4 regions of the Bradyrhizobium sp. USDA 326 genome follow, and region 3 is predicted to be linked to each of the others. Evidence: riboswitches for the same ligand, from Rfam matches in the RefSeq annotation. Region 3 holds a riboswitch; each other region holds the start of a gene.
What was found. A riboswitch is a leader RNA that binds a small molecule or an ion and turns the genes downstream of it on or off. The one in region 3 is predicted to bind cobalamin.

Region 1 (3,660 bases), 3.1 Mb from region 3:
TCGCGGCCGTCACGGCCAGGGTGTGCTGGACATAGCCGGCAACCGTCTGCTGCCTGAGGACGTAGTTGTGCCAGGGGGCGAGACCCTGGCCGGCGCCGCGGTTCTGCTGAAAGCTCGCATCGTAATAGTCGACGCCAGTCAGCAACTGCGACGGCATTCCGAAGAGCAGGCTCTTCACGCTGAGCCGCGGCGTGATCGACCACGTCGTCAGATCGGCGTCGACATAGGTCGACGTGAAGAAAGCCGGAACCGGCGTCGGGCTCGAGAAGAACGCACTCTGCTGCTTCTTGTCGCGCAGGCCGCCGTCGACGATGAGATCGACGCCGTTGACCAGGGTTTTCGTGAAGCCCGCGGTCGCGCTAAAACCCTGCTGATTGGCGTAGTTGAAAGGCGTGCTGGCCCCTCGCCGGTTGCTCGCGAGCTCGTCGAGACCGATCGACGGATCCACGGTGCGGCCGCCCGGCAGTCGCAGCTCCTGATTGTCACCGGCGACGGTCAGGAAGGCGGTCAGGCCAGGCATCGTGTAGTTCAGATTGCCGACGCCGTTCTCCTGGGAATAGCGATTGTTGTCGCGGTAGCCGTCGGTCCTGACGGCATTGCCGTGGAACGAGGTCGACCACGGACCGGAATTGAGCGCGGTCGAGACGTTGCCGAGCCCAGTGTTGAACGAGCCGAAACCGGCCTCGATGCGCGCTGTCGCGGGCGGGCCGTCGACGCCGTTCTTGGTGACGATGTTGATGACGCCGCCAACCGCATTGTCACCATACAGCACCGCACCGGAATTGCCGCGCGTGACCTCGATACGCTCGATGGCATTGAGCGGGATCGTGGAGAGGTCCACCTGCGCCATGTCGATGTCGTTCAGCCGCCGTCCGTTGACCAGCACCAGCGTATTGGCCGTGGCGAGGGCACCGAAGCCGCGCAGATCGACACTGGTCTTGGCACCGATCTGGCCGCCGTAGAACGTCGTGATCTGGGCGCCCGGAACTTGCGTCGCGATGATCTCGGCCAGGATTTGCGACGGCGCATGGGCGATGTCCGCAGCCGTGATGACGGTCGTGGCCGCGCCGACGATGCCGTCATTGCCGGCGGCGGCTCCACTGCCCGAGCCGGACGAGCCGGTCCCGCTCGGCGCACCATTTGGCCTCGCCCGGCGCCTCCCCGCATCGCCGTCGCCGGCCGCCCTGGCCCGCGTACGGCTCTGATCGTCAGGCTGGGTCACTTCGAGTGGCGGCAGCTGCTCGGCACCGGCCTGCTGTGCGTGGGCGATGGAGGGATCGAGCGAATAGAAGAAAGCGGCCGCAACGATGCCGGCGCAGCAGCGCCGGCAGGCAGTGACAAAACGGGACAAAATCATAACCTCGGCATGACGTCAGTGGCACGTCACAGCGAACGAGGCTTTACGGCGGAGCGATCGATTGCTCCGGTGAAGCTGATGTCTGTACTCCCCGACCGACATCTTCGCGTGTGACCACGGCTGACGGCAGGTCTCCTGGCTCGCGGGTCGTTACCTCTACGTCGCCTTCCCAGGACCGAGATTCCCAGTGGCACAGGACGAGAGATTCACCGCTTACAGTTGCGGGGGCAGCCATGGCATTGAGAAGATCCCCGCGCCGGGGCATCTCGCACCACGTTCCCTTTTGATCTCCGTAAGGAGAACCGTCACCGGCCAATCTAGGGGGCGCCCAGGCCGGGAGTCAATCGACTGCTGGCATCTCGGCCGCAAGCGCGATCGGCCGGCTCCCAGACGGATCGGGCAATGCCCCGCGCCTATGTTCGTCCCCGCGGGCGCTGGGCCTGAGCCCAGGCGACAGCGACATCGCGCGGCGGAACGTCGAGGCGCTTGATCGGGGTCAGCTCGCCGGAGGCCGAGACGATCGCGGTCTCTTCGCGCCGGCAGCGCGTGCAGACGAAACGGACCTCATGCGGGGATGCCGACCAGTTTGAACGTTTCACGTTGGCGGCCATCGGCCAGGCATCGCAATGCGAGCACGACACCAGGAACCGGCCGGGATCGAGCATACCCATTCCATCGGACTCCGCGTCCTTCCCACTGCTTCCAATGACTATCCTATGTGAATCGTTCCGGTGCCTCGGCACCGTCAGCGCAAACTCCGCTGAAAGCCTGCGAGCTGCTCATGTTCCTACAAGACCTCGGGGGTTTCGTCGGCAATGGCATTGCGCAAGCAGCCGACCTTGTCGATCTCGACCTCGACGACGACGCCGGCCTTCATCCAATTGAGATTGGCATAGCGATACCTTGGCAAGGCCGCCGACCTCGGCGACGGTGTCGCCCTCGAGCTCAAGTCGAGACGGCGGGAACGATGGAGGCTTGGGATGGCGCGGTTACGATCCCTGCGACGCAGAAGGCAATCCGCTCAGCGAGCCCCCTTGAGGGTGCAGGAGGTCGTGCACGTGACCGTTGTGCCGCGATCGCACGATCTGCAGGCGTTGACGCACTGGCTCATGTCGCGTGGATTGTAGCTGTAGTTTCGCATCGGACAGCTCGACGTCGTCGAGCCGGTGATATCCCGCTCCTGGTCGCAGGCCGCCGTCATGAGCGCGAATATGATCACCGCAACGAGGCGCATGGGACTTGCCCTGTCAGGCACAGCACGACGACACTCGCGAGGTGCGCTGCATTGCAACGAACCCCGACCTTCCCACCACGAGCCACCGCCAATCAGCGATGCGCGTGCTGCGAGAATGCGTGCTAAATGTTAAGAACGGATTTCAGCCGGCCTCAGGCCGCAGCCGTGGTCGCGATCGCCTGCCGAATATCCACCGCCAGCTGGCGATACTGTTCCCCGAGCCTCAGATAGAACTCGCGCTTGGTGCCGTCGGTGGCGAGCTTGGCGATCAGCTCGCATTCGGCGCTGAGCGTCTCGAACCGTTCCAACCTGTCCTGAAGTTCTGTCATCGGCGTGTCCCCGTCAAACGCCACAAGGACAGCTAACCTAAATCCGGGAAATACGTCACGGCGAACATCGTTATGGGGTAGCATCAATTATTCCGCGGCAGCCTATTTCTGCTCGAGCCGCCAGGCACCATCCCAATTGGCATCCGGCGGATTGGCCGCGAACTGCGCGATGCGGCCGAGCATCGCGCGCGAGGGACCGTCGCCGGGGACCGCCTCGAGCGCCGCGTTGAAGGCGGCATGGGCGTCGTCGAAACGCCCGGCGCGATAGGCGGCGAGACCTTCGACATAGTGCGTGCGCAAACTGACTTGCGCATCGGAGAGTGCGCCCGGTCTCGCCATCACTTCGAAGATCGTCTGCGGCGCGCTTTGGCCCGCGACCGCAAGCCGGTCGATCTCGCGCAATTCGAGGCGAGATCCAATCGCGTCCGCAGTCGCCTGCGAGACCAGGATGCGGGTGCCGTAGACCTTGTTGACGGCCTCCAGGCGCGAGGCGAGGTTCACGGCGTCGCCCATCACGGTAAAGCTCATCATCAGCTCGGAGCCGATGCTGCCGGTCAGGACCTCGCCGGTGGCGATGCCGATCCGCAGATCGCACGGCGCGGGCATAGCGCGAATACCGAGCAGATCGGGCAGCTGCTTCTGCAGTGCGGGCACCTGGTCGGCCATTTCGACGGCGGCAAGCCCGGCGAGCAGGGCCTGCTCGTCCTCTTCGACGAAAGGCGGTCCCCAATAGGACATGA
Region 2 (3,660 bases), 1.7 Mb from region 3:
GGGATCGACCAGCGAAACGGAATCGCCTGGAAAGTTGGCCGCGCCCGGCCTTACGAAATCGAGATAGCTTGACGAGAGCGTCGTGACCAGCCGGTTGTCAAAGCCCGCGATATCAGCGTCCCAGATCAGGTCGGTGATGTTGCCGACCAGACGCTGGCTGTGCGCGACATAGAAGCGCTCGCGATCGACCAGGTTCGTGGTGGAATTGAACGCCTCGATCTCGTTGTTGAACCAGGTCCGCTCTGCGCCATAGCCATAGGCCTGGCTCTTCAAGGTCAGATCAGGCGCGAGCTTCAGCTCAAAACCGCCGCGCAGCCAGACTTCCTGCGCCACGTTTCGGTTGTCGAGAACGTTGTAATTGGTGTTGAACGTGCGATCGTCGATGGTGACCGCGCCAAGATTGGTCTTGTTGTAATTCGAGATGTAATTGCCGGAGACGATCCCCGTCGTCGCATGCGAGCCGCTGAAGGCGGCCGGCACCAGCGGCGCGCCCCAATAGGCCTTGGAGCGATCCTCGCGGTACTCGATAGCGCCCCAGATTTTGAGACTATCGGAGACGCGGTAATTGAGCTGGCCGGACGTGCCGAACGTCTTGACGTTGGTGTCGTCGGCAAAGCCGCTGAGGGTGGAACGGCTGATGTCGAAGCGATAGTCGAGGCCCTGCACATTGGTGCTGCCGCCCGAACCGTAATGGGCGCGGAATGAGTTGAGCGAGTCCCAGGAAAATTCGGCTTCGTTCCGGATCGGTCCGGTGTGCGGCTGCTTGGTAACGAAGTTGATGGCGCCGCCGGCGGCACCCTCGCCTGACATCAGCGAGGCCGGGCCTTTGACGAACTCCACGGCCTCGAGATTGGCGGTGTCGGTGATCCGCGAGGTCATGTTCTGCGGGCCGATCTTGATGCCGTTGTAGAGCGTGTTGATCTGGCTGTTGGTGAAGCCACGCATGGAAAACGCCGCGGGCTCGGCCGGATTGTCGCCGGAGGTGACGCCGACGGCACCCTGCGCCACCTCCGAGACAGTTCGATAGCCCTGCTCGCGCATGGTCTCGGCGGAGATCACCTCGACCGTCGCCGGCGTCTCACGCACGGTCAGGCCGAGCCGCGAGGCGCTTTCGGCGACCACATTGCTGTTGAGCGGCGTCTGCGCTGTCGCGGCCGGCGCGCCGGGCTTGGGCGGGGCCGGTACGATCGCTGGCCGGCGCGCAGCTGCACGGCGTGCGCGCTGCGCTTCACGGCCGGCTGGCGTGGCCCGCCTGCCGGTTTCAGCAGGCGAGACCTCGACCGGCGGCAGAGGTTCGCGGACCTGCTGCGCCAGGGCGGCAGGCATATCGGCAACGACGAACGATGTAAGCGCAGCACAAGCGAGCAGGAAGCGGCTCGGCCGTAAGATACAGATGGAAGACACGATATGAAACCTCGGTATGACGTCAGTGGCACGTCACAGCGAACGAGGTCTCATCTGTTGGCCTTTCGGGCCGTCCGATGAAGCCGAATGTCTGTACTCCCCGACCGACATCTTCGCGTGTGACCACGGCTGACGGCAGGTCTCCTGGCTCGCGGGTCATCACCGCTTCGTCGCCTTCCCGGGACCGAGGACCCAGTGGCTTGTGACGAAGGATTATCCGCTCACAGTTGCGGGGGCAGCCGCGGCATTGGGGACAAGTTTCCCCGCACCGCATTCCCTTTTCATTCCCTCTCGGGAAAACCGTCGCCAGCATCTAGGATTACCACCAAGACAGAGTCAATGTGGCAGTTGCGGCGGTGTGGCCACAGCGACCAACTTCCTTGGAGATGAGCATGGAAGGCGAGACCTTCCTCTGGTTGATACGGCATGCGGCCGTCGAGGGCGTGGCCGGCACGATCCACGCAGCCGATGCGCGGGCGGATCTCGGCGATCAGGCCGCGTTGGCGGCTCTGCGGCAGCGTTTGCCGCCGGATGCCACCAGCTATGCCAGCCCGTCGCGGCGCACGGTCGAGACGGCGCGCGCTCTGGGGCTCGAACCGGAATTGGTCAGCGAATTTCGCGAGCAGGATTTCGGCGACTGGACCGGTCGTCGGCATGACGAGCTCGCCGCGAGCGGTGGCGAGACGTACGCGCAGTTCTGGCGCGATCCGGCGCACGGACGGCCGCCGAGCGGCGAAAGCTTTGCGGATCAGGTTGCGCGCGTGCAGGTGGGTCTATCGCGGATTGGCGCAGGCTCGGCAACGCTGGTTGGGCATTCCGGCACCATCCGCGCCGCGCTCTGCATCGCGCTGGACTTGACGCCGCAGGCCGCCTTGCGCTTCGTGATCGATCCGCTGTCGCTGACCCGGATCGACCGGCTCACGGCGGGCTGGCGTGTCGTCTCGGTCAACCAGCGCGTGGCTTGAGCCGCATCAGGCCGGGCGATCCGGCACGTTGGCCTGCGTAAACGTCGCCATGCCGTTGTGAAGCGCACAGGCCGAGCGGACCAGCGGCAGCGCGATGGCCGCGCCCGATCCCTCGCCGAGCCTGAGATCGAGGCTGATCAGCGGCTGAACGTTGAGCGCGCGCAACACCAGCCGATGCCCCTGCTCCGCCGATTGATGCGCGGCAAGCTGGAACGGCTGGCAGGACGGATTGAGACGCGCCGCGGCCAGGGCCGCGACGGACACGATGAAGCCGTCGATCAACACCGGAATGCGGGCCTGCGCGGCCGCAATGATCGCGCCTGAGATCGCCGCGATCTCGAGGCCGCCGACCGCGCACAGGATCTTCTCGACCGACGCTCCGGAGACGCCGTGGCGTGCGATCGCCGCATCGATCACCCGTGCCTTGTGCGCGCGGCCGGCCATATCGACGCCGGTGCCGCTGCCCGCGATCTCCCCGGCGCTCACACCAGTCAGACTCGCCGCGATCGCCGCTGAGGTGGTGGTGTTGCCGATGCCCATCTCGCCGAAGATCAGGAGATCGGGCTGACTAGCTGCTGCGCGCGCGACAGCGCGCTGGCCGGCCTCGAAGGCAAAGGCCAGCTCGGTCGGCGTGAGCGCAGCCTCGACGCTGAAATCGCGTGTGCCGCTGCGCGGCTTGTCGGTGACGATTCCCGCCATCTGCTCCTGGGCCAGCGTGCCGGCGTCAATCACCTCCAGGCTGGAACCCAGTTCACGCGCCAGCACCGAGATCGCCGCGCCACCGGACGTAAAATTCGCCATCATCGCGATCGTCACGGCTTGCGGATAGGCTGACACGCCCTGCGCGACGATGCCGTGATCACCGGCGAAGATGATGATCGGCACCCGCGAAGCGCGGGGCTGCTCGGTCGCCTGCAAGCCCGCAAGCTCGACCGCGAGCTGCTCGAGCCGGCCGAGCGCGCCGGTCGGCTTTGTCAGTTGCGCCTGCCGCGCGATGGCCGCCTCGCGATGAACCGCGGAGACCTCGGGGCAGTTCTGGTAAACCCATTCGGGAAGCATGCTGCCTCGCTTACGCCCTGCGCTTGAGAATATAGCTGTCCATGATCCAGCCGTGCCGCTCGCGTGCTTCCTGTCGCGCGATCACGATGTGCGGACCGACCTCGGCCAGCGCGCCGGACATGATGATCTGATCGGGCATGCCGAGATAGGCGCCCCACCAGATATGCAAACGCTCTGGATCGAGCGACTGGAACGCTGTGCCGCCGTCGAGCATCACCACCACGGTATCGAC
Region 3 (3,660 bases):
CTCGACACCTGGCGGAAAAACGCAATCGTGCTGCTCGACCTTCCGTACGACGGGCCGAACTGCTGCGAGAAAGGCAGGCGGACTGTTGCGGAGCCGTTAAACAACGCAACTGCAGAGCGCGTGTCTCTTGCAGTTAGTACGAGGCGTTCGACCGTGCGGCAGCTGCGGTGCGGTGTTGCTCTGCGCGACCGTCTGCTAAGGCCTTCGCTCTCCTGAGTCTTGCTCTTCCTTTGGCTCGGTTCGTTGGAACCAGGAGCCCGGAGGAAATTTCGCGATGCGCTTGGCAAAAGAGGATTGTGGCTCCCAATCTTGGCCTTCGCTCTTCTCAAAAGTGATGACCCCGTTGTGTGTAAAATAACGTGGTCCTTGGATATCGCAATTCACCAAGAGCAGAATGCGCCATAGATCGCCTTTCTCGTTCGGCTTGTCATTCTGCTTGGGTAAGTAGTCTACCCCAACAGGTTCAATGATAGTGCATCGGCCCTGCCGCAGAAGATCGCCGAGCCGGCCTTGCGGCGTAGTCACAAAGTTGAAGTTACTTGGATCATGCAGAAAGCTAAGGTTTGCGTCCCTTTCACCATCTGCGACTTCTTTGGCGATCAACGAGAGCGCTAGGGCACGCCAGCCCAATTCCATCGGCTTCGCATAGGTTGACGCAAGCTCAGTCGTACCGTCGAGCGCGACTTTCCAGGTGATCGCGTACTGTTCGTCTGATTTGTTGTCTCGGTGCCTGGTCCACGAAACGAAAACATGGTCGCTTTCGCCGAGTTCAGCGACCCCCCACATCTGAGGGACGAACTGTGCCACCTTCGAGACATTCGAGATGATTTGTTCTATCGTCTCACCATCTTGCGCTCGCCAAGTTGACTTAAGTCTTTCGACAAGGGGGTTGTCGCTGGCGCGAATAGTGTTGCTCATGGCAGCCGGCCAGCCTAGGCAGATTAAAAGTCCGCCCAGGCGAAGCCATAGCGCGGGTCTTCCCGACATTCTCTTCATAATCCTCCGCCTATCGCGTTTCATCCATACATCTTTCAAAGCGGTAACCTTGAACCTGCTATGAGCGAGCGCAAGAAGTTTACGGAGACGCGACGGGGCACCCGCGGCTGTCCCACGCGGGCAGGCGCTCCCCTCTATGTCACGCGCCCCTAACTTCCCTAGCCAGCGACAGCGTCAATTGGCTGAGCTGGACATCCCCAAGCAGAAGAGACTGGGCATGTCGAGGGGCTTGCATTCTTCGTGCCAGGCAGCAGGCAGAGATTTGCATGGGTTTTATGTCCCTCTTGTCCACTTTCCGACCTGCGCACGGTTCGATGTTTCCATTCAGTGTATCGGCCGTAGCTCGATGCCAAGTGCCTGATGAGAATCGGGAGTGCGTTTGCCGTCATTGAACCGTGTGGTTCGCTATAGTTGCCCGTCGGCGTTCGGCCTACATGATGGCTGGCGATACGAAGCCGACTTAATCGACGAACTTTGAAGTCTGGCTGGCACGAAAATCAACCTGCTCGCCGCGTATGTGGCTAGATTGCGCCGCCTGCCTTGACGTGTTCAATGGGGATCCTCTAGTCGAGAAAATAGCTGGCCAGCGGATGTGCTGGGCGAACCGCTGGAAGTCGGAAGCCGCATCGAATGCATTCTGCTCGAAACGGCGGTAATCGCCGCCGCGCGGGCTGGTTTTGTCCCTTTCATTGATGGGGCGGGCGGCGTCGCCTCAAGGCAGCTCCGAGTCTCACTCCCACATCTGAGACAAGGACATCTCTGATTGCGACAGCTCTGTTTAGAGAATCATAGAGATGCACGGTCATTCGCCTACTAGATGTCTCAGATTAGCGTGCCACAAAATCTGAGAGGTTGACGGAAGAGTCCTCCTGCCGATAATCGAACTCGTCGAGGTTCTCCGAATCCCGCTTGATCCGGAGCTAAGAGGGAAGCCGGTCCAAATGCCGGCGCTGCCCCCGCAACTGTGAGCTGCGAGCTACTGTCCAACGATGTCACTGAAGCCCGCACGGCTTCGGGAAGGCCGGACAGCAGCGACGACCAGCGAGCCAGGAGACCTGCCCCGACGATAGATTGGTCCACGGGCGGGGTGTCTCGGTGGTGCGCCAAGCAGCCGTCGCGCGCGCGACTTCCTCTGCCTGCGTCCGCCATGGCCTCTGTCCCCAACAGGGGTTTACACTATGTCTCTTCTCTCTCTTCCGGTTGCTACGCTCGGTACGCCACGCATCGGTCCAAGGCGTGAGCTCAAATTCGCTCTTGAAAGCTACTGGGCGGGAAAGATCAGCGAACAGCAATTGCTCGAGGACGCATCCGGTCTGCGCGCAGCGAACTGGGCCCGTCAGAAGTCTCTCGGCGTTACGATCATTCCGTCGAATGACTTCTCGCTGTATGATCAGGTGCTCGATACAAGTGTCATGGTTGGTGCTATCCCGGAGATCTACGCCTCGAAACGAGAATACGTTTCCCTCAAGACGTACTTCGCCATGGCTCGCGGATCACAATGCGACGACCAGGATGCGAGTTGCGGTCTGGGGCCGCGGAGGTCTGGCGCACCCGCGCAGGAAATGACTAAGTGGTTTGACACCAACTACCATTACATGGTTCCCGAGTTTTACAAGGGACAAGCGTTCAGACTTTGCTCTCGCAAACCCATTGAAGAGTATGAGGAAGCAAAGGCTCTTGGCTTTCAGACCCGCCCTGTCCTGATCGGGCCGATCACATTCCTAAAGCTCGGCAAGAGTGCCGATAGCGCGTTCCAGCCCCTCTCCCTACTCGATGATCTAATACCGGTCTATATCGAGGTTCTGCATGAATTGGCCGAACGAGGGGCAAGTTGGGTTCAATTTGACGAGCCCTGCCTGGCCCTTGATCTGGATGAGGCGGCGCGAAAATCATTGCTACATGCCTATAACCGGTTCGCAAAGGAGGGACCGGCTATCAAAATCATGGTTGCCAGCTATTTCGGCGAGCTAGGCCACAATCTGGATACCGCATTGAGCCTCCCGGTTTCCGGTCTGCACCTCGATCTGGTCCGAGCGCCAGAGTTGTTGGATCAGGTCATCGCTGTCGGCCGAAGTGACCTCGTCATGTCGCTCGGGGTCATCGACGGCCGGAATGTATGGCGGTCGAACTTGTCGTCGCTCCGTCAGCGGATGGAGCCCGCGATTGCGAAGCTCGGCAAGCACCGTGTACAGCTCGCCCCATCCTGCTCGCTGCTTCATGTGCCAGTGGACGTTGAACTCGAGACCGGGCTCACGTCCGACGTCAAGAGCTGGCTTGCTTTCTCGGTTCAGAAGATGCGTGAGCTTGCGATCCTGGCGCGAGCACTCGCTGGCGACCAGAATGTCGAGCTCGCTCTCGCCGATTCGGAATGCGCTGCGACTGCCCGGCGGACTTCGCCCAAGATCCATGATACCAATGTCGCTGTGAGGATGAGGGCGATCGACCAGACAATGCGCCGGCGCGCCAGCCCATTTGTCCGTCGTTCCGAGATCCAAAGGGAACGCTTTGGACTACCAACGTTTCCCACCACGACAATCGGATCGTTTCCGCAGACCACAGAAGTCCGAAATGCTCGTGCGGCGCATGCGCGAGGTGCGATGAGCGACGAACAATACGACGAGTTTATCAAGGAAGAGATAGCCCGCGCCGTACGTTGGCAGGAGG
Region 4 (3,660 bases), 1.7 Mb from region 3:
TGCCTTCGGGGTCGGCGACGCTGCGTCCCAGCATCTGATAGCCGCCGCAGAGGCCGAGCACATGGCCGCCCCTGCGGTGGTGGGCGAGCAGGTCGATGTCCCAGCCCTGCGCACGAAGGAAGGCGAGGTCGCCCCGGGTTGATTTCGACCCGGGAATGATGACGAGGCGCACGTCGCCCGGGATCGCCTCGCCCGGGCGCACCATCACGAGATCGACGCCCGGCTCGAGCTTGAGGGGATCGAGATCATCGAAATTGGCGATGCGCGATAGCGCGAGGCAGGCGATCTTGCATCGGCCCGGCTTTCGCGCGTCACTCAGGCCCAGCGCATCCTCGGCCGGCAGCTCGCCGGCGCGCGGAAACCAGGGCAGCACGCCAAGGCCGCGCCATGCGGTCTTTTGCTCGATCAGATTGTAGCCGTCGTCGAACAGGGTGGGGTCGCCGCGGAACTTGTTGATGACGAAGCCAGAGATCATCGCGGCATCGTCGGGGTCGATCACCGTCTTGATGCCGACCAGCTGGGCGATGACCCCGCCGCGATCGATGTCGCCGACCAGCACGACCGGCACATTCGCCTTGCGGGCAAAGCCCATGTTGGCGATGTCGGACTTGCGCAAATTCACCTCGGCGGGGCTGCCGGCGCCTTCGACCAGCACCAGGTCAGAGCGCGCCTTAAGCCGTTCAAAGCTCTCCAGCACCGCGCCCATCAGCGACGGCTTCATCTCCGCGTAGTCGCGCGCGCGTGCGGTCGCGATGCGCTTGCCATGGACCACGACCTGCGCGCCGACATCGGTCTCGGGCTTGAGCAGCACCGGGTTCATGTCGGTGTGCGGCTCGACGCCGGCGGCGAGCGCCTGTAGCGCCTGGGCCCGGCCGATCTCACCGCCGTCGACCGTGACCGCGGCGTTGTTCGACATGTTCTGCGGCTTGAAGGGCAGCACGCGCAGGCCGCGCCGCGTGAAGGCACGCGCAAGGCCGGCGACGATGAGCGACTTGCCCACGTCCGAGCCGGCTCCCTGGATCATCAATGCGCGCGTCATCGTCGAAGAGTCTCAGAACTCGACGCCGGCCTGTGCCTTGATGCCGGAACGGAACGGGTGCTTGACCAGCGTCATCTCGGTGACGAGGTCGGCGATCTCGATCAGCTCGTCCTTCGCGTTGCGACCGGTGAGCACGACATGCGTCATCGCAGGCTTCTGCGTGGTCAGGAATTCGACGACTTCGGCGATGTCGAGATAGTCATAGCGGAGCGCGATGTTGATCTCGTCGAGCACGACCATCCGCAGCCGCTCGTTGAGGATCAGCTCCTTGGCCTTCTCCCAGCCGGCGCGCGCGGCGGCGATGTCGCGGGCACGGTCCTGCGTCTCCCAGGTGAAGCCTTCGCCCATCGCGTGGAACTGGCAGAGATCGCCGAAATGGCTGGTGAGCAGGCGCCGTTCGCCCGTATCCCAGGCGCCCTTGATGAATTGCACCACCGCACAAGGGAAGCCATGGGCGACGCAGCGGACGATCATGCCGAAGGCCGAGGAGGATTTGCCCTTGCCGCTGCCGGTGTGGACGATGATCAGGCCCTTTTCGCCGCTCTTGGTCGCCATGATCTTGTCCCGGGCGGCTTTCTTCTTCGCCATCTTCTGGGCGTGCCGGGCGTCGGTTTCCTCGCCCGTTCGGGTGTCCGGTTCAGGCGTCATCGTACCAGTCCTTCGGCTTGACAAGTGGCAGTCACGGGCAAATGGTGGCCCGGCGTTGGTTCCTGTCCTATGACAGGCGAAGAGGGAATGCGATAGGGTCCGAATCGGCAAGATTTGGGTCCAAAATGCAGCCGCCCCCGCGACCGTGACCGGAGAGATGCCCGAAGCCACTGATTCCCGCGGGAATCGGGAAGGCGGGGATCGAAGGGCAAAGCCCTGCTCCGCAAGCCGGGAGACCTGCCAGCGCGAAGAGTTTTGGACCGGCGGACGGGGTGTTCCGCGACGGGGAAACGGGCCCTTTGAGCCAAGGTCCGTGTGCCTCTCGCCTCCCGCTGTTTATCCTGGAAGAGGCGATGACCGTCACACTTTACGTCTGCATCACCTGCCGCGCCGGCCAGACGCTTGGGGAGGGCGAGACAACGCCCGGCAAGCGCCTGCATGGCGCGATCCTCGAGGCCGGCGTGCCCGAGAGCGTCAGCGTGGTTCCCGTCGAATGCCTGTCGGCCTGCAGCCAGGGCTGCTCGGTCGCGCTCAGCGCGCCCGGCCGCTGGTCCTATGTCTATGGCCGCCTGTCGGAGACGAGTGCGCAGGACGTGGTCGCAGGTGCTGCGGCCTATGCGGCGGCGCCGGATGGCCTCGTGCCCTGGCGCAGCAGGCCGGAAATATTCCGCAAGCAGTCGCTTGCCCGCATTCCCCCCATTGCCGTCGTGCCGGAGGCCGCCGAATGAACTCGCTCGCCAAAATCCCCGTCACGGTGGTCACGGGGTTTCTCGGTTCCGGCAAGACCACGCTGATCCAACATCTGCTCGCCAATGCGAATGGCAAGAAGCTGGCCGTGCTCGTCAACGAGTTCGGCAGCGAGGGCGTCGACGGCGAAATCTTGAAATCCTGCGCCGACGCCAATTGTCCGGAGGAGAACATCGTCGAGCTCGCCAATGGCTGCATCTGCTGCACCGTGGCCGACGATTTCATTCCGACCATGGAGCAACTCTTGGCGCGCCCGGTGCGGCCCGATCACATCCTGATCGAAACCTCGGGCCTGGCGCTGCCAAAGCCGCTGCTGAAGGCGTTCGACTGGCCACAGATCCGCTCGCGCATCACGGTCGATGGCGTGATCGCGCTGGCCGATGCCGAGGCCGTCGCGGCCGGCCGCTTCGCGCCGGACCCGATTGCCGTCGAAGCGCAGCGCGCGGCGGACGACAATCTCGATCACGAGACGCCGCTGTCGGAAGTGTTCGAGGACCAGATCGCCTGTGCCGACATCGTGCTGCTGACCAAGGCTGATCTTGCAGGCAGCGCCGGGATCGAAGCCGCCAAGGCGGCGATCGCCGCCGAGATGCCGCGCCGCGTGCCGATGCTCCCTGTCACCGACGGTGCGATCGATGCGCGCGTCATTCTCGGCCTTGGCGCCGCCGCGGAGAACGATCTCGCCGCGCGTCCCTCGCATCATGACGGCGAAGAGGACCACGAGCACGATGATTTTGCCTCGGTCGTGATCGATCTGCCGGAGGTCGCCGACGTCGATGCGCTGGTCGCATCCGTGCAGCGTCTTGCGCGCGAGCAGAATGTGCTGCGTGCCAAGGGCTATATCGCGGTCGCGGGCAAGCCGATGCGCCTCCTGCTGCAGGCGGTCGGCGAGCGCGTGCGCCACCAGTTCGACAAGCCATGGGGCGCGGGTCACAGGCAGTCCAAGCTCGTCGTGATCGGCGAGCATGGCGATATCGACGAGGCCGCGATCAGGTCAGGGCTTGGTATCTGATGCACGTCGTCTTCCGCGAGAGCCGCGGTCTCGAGGAGACCGCGACGCCAAGAGACATCGGCCAGGACCCGGCCGATCTCGTGGTGCTCTCGTTTTCGGATTCCGATCTTGCGGCGTTCGCGGCCGGCTGGCGGCGTGGCCGGAACAGCCTGCCGTCGCTGCGGCTTGCCAATCTTTCCGAACTTCGTCATCCGCTGTCGGTCGACACCTATAT

Region 1: it holds a riboswitch for cobalamin, as region 3 does, so the genes downstream of both, ABIG06_RS32385 (TonB-dependent receptor) here and metE (5-methyltetrahydropteroyltriglutamate--homocysteine S-methyltransferase) in region 3, are expected to answer to the same signal.
Region 2: it holds a riboswitch for cobalamin, as region 3 does, so the genes downstream of both, ABIG06_RS25720 (TonB-dependent receptor) here and metE (5-methyltetrahydropteroyltriglutamate--homocysteine S-methyltransferase) in region 3, are expected to answer to the same signal.
Region 4: it holds a riboswitch for cobalamin, as region 3 does, so the genes downstream of both, ABIG06_RS25630 (DUF1636 family protein) here and metE (5-methyltetrahydropteroyltriglutamate--homocysteine S-methyltransferase) in region 3, are expected to answer to the same signal.

Annotation. Positions count from the first base shown of each region.
Region 1 is NZ_JBMGQA010000001.1:6,867,457-6,871,116, forward strand. It holds gene ABIG06_RS32385 (TonB-dependent receptor) at 1-1,351, opposite strand, end outside; cobalamin riboswitch at 1,466-1,679, opposite strand; gene ABIG06_RS32390 (hypothetical protein) at 1,771-2,028, opposite strand; gene ABIG06_RS32395 (hypothetical protein) at 2,145-2,267, opposite strand; gene ABIG06_RS32400 (hypothetical protein) at 2,744-2,920, opposite strand; gene ABIG06_RS32405 (adenylate/guanylate cyclase domain-containing protein) at 3,023-3,660, opposite strand, start outside.
Region 2 is NZ_JBMGQA010000001.1:5,478,830-5,482,489, reverse strand. It holds gene ABIG06_RS25720 (TonB-dependent receptor) at 1-1,404, opposite strand, end outside; cobalamin riboswitch at 1,522-1,724, opposite strand; gene ABIG06_RS25715 (histidine phosphatase family protein) at 1,797-2,369, shown strand; gene cobT (nicotinate-nucleotide--dimethylbenzimidazole phosphoribosyltransferase) at 2,376-3,428, opposite strand; gene cobF (precorrin-6A synthase (deacetylating)) at 3,439-3,660, opposite strand, start outside.
Region 3 is NZ_JBMGQA010000001.1:3,804,539-3,808,198, forward strand. It holds gene ABIG06_RS17860 (nodulate formation efficiency C protein) at 196-918, opposite strand; cobalamin riboswitch at 1,871-2,073, shown strand; gene metE (5-methyltetrahydropteroyltriglutamate--homocysteine S-methyltransferase) at 2,175-3,660, shown strand, end outside.
Region 4 is NZ_JBMGQA010000001.1:5,462,245-5,465,904, forward strand. It holds gene ABIG06_RS25620 (cobyric acid synthase) at 1-1,039, opposite strand, end outside; gene cobO (cob(I)yrinic acid a,c-diamide adenosyltransferase) at 1,052-1,687, opposite strand; cobalamin riboswitch at 1,727-1,946, shown strand; gene ABIG06_RS25630 (DUF1636 family protein) at 2,041-2,415, shown strand; gene cobW (cobalamin biosynthesis protein CobW) at 2,412-3,446, shown strand; gene cobN (cobaltochelatase subunit CobN) at 3,446-3,660, shown strand, end outside.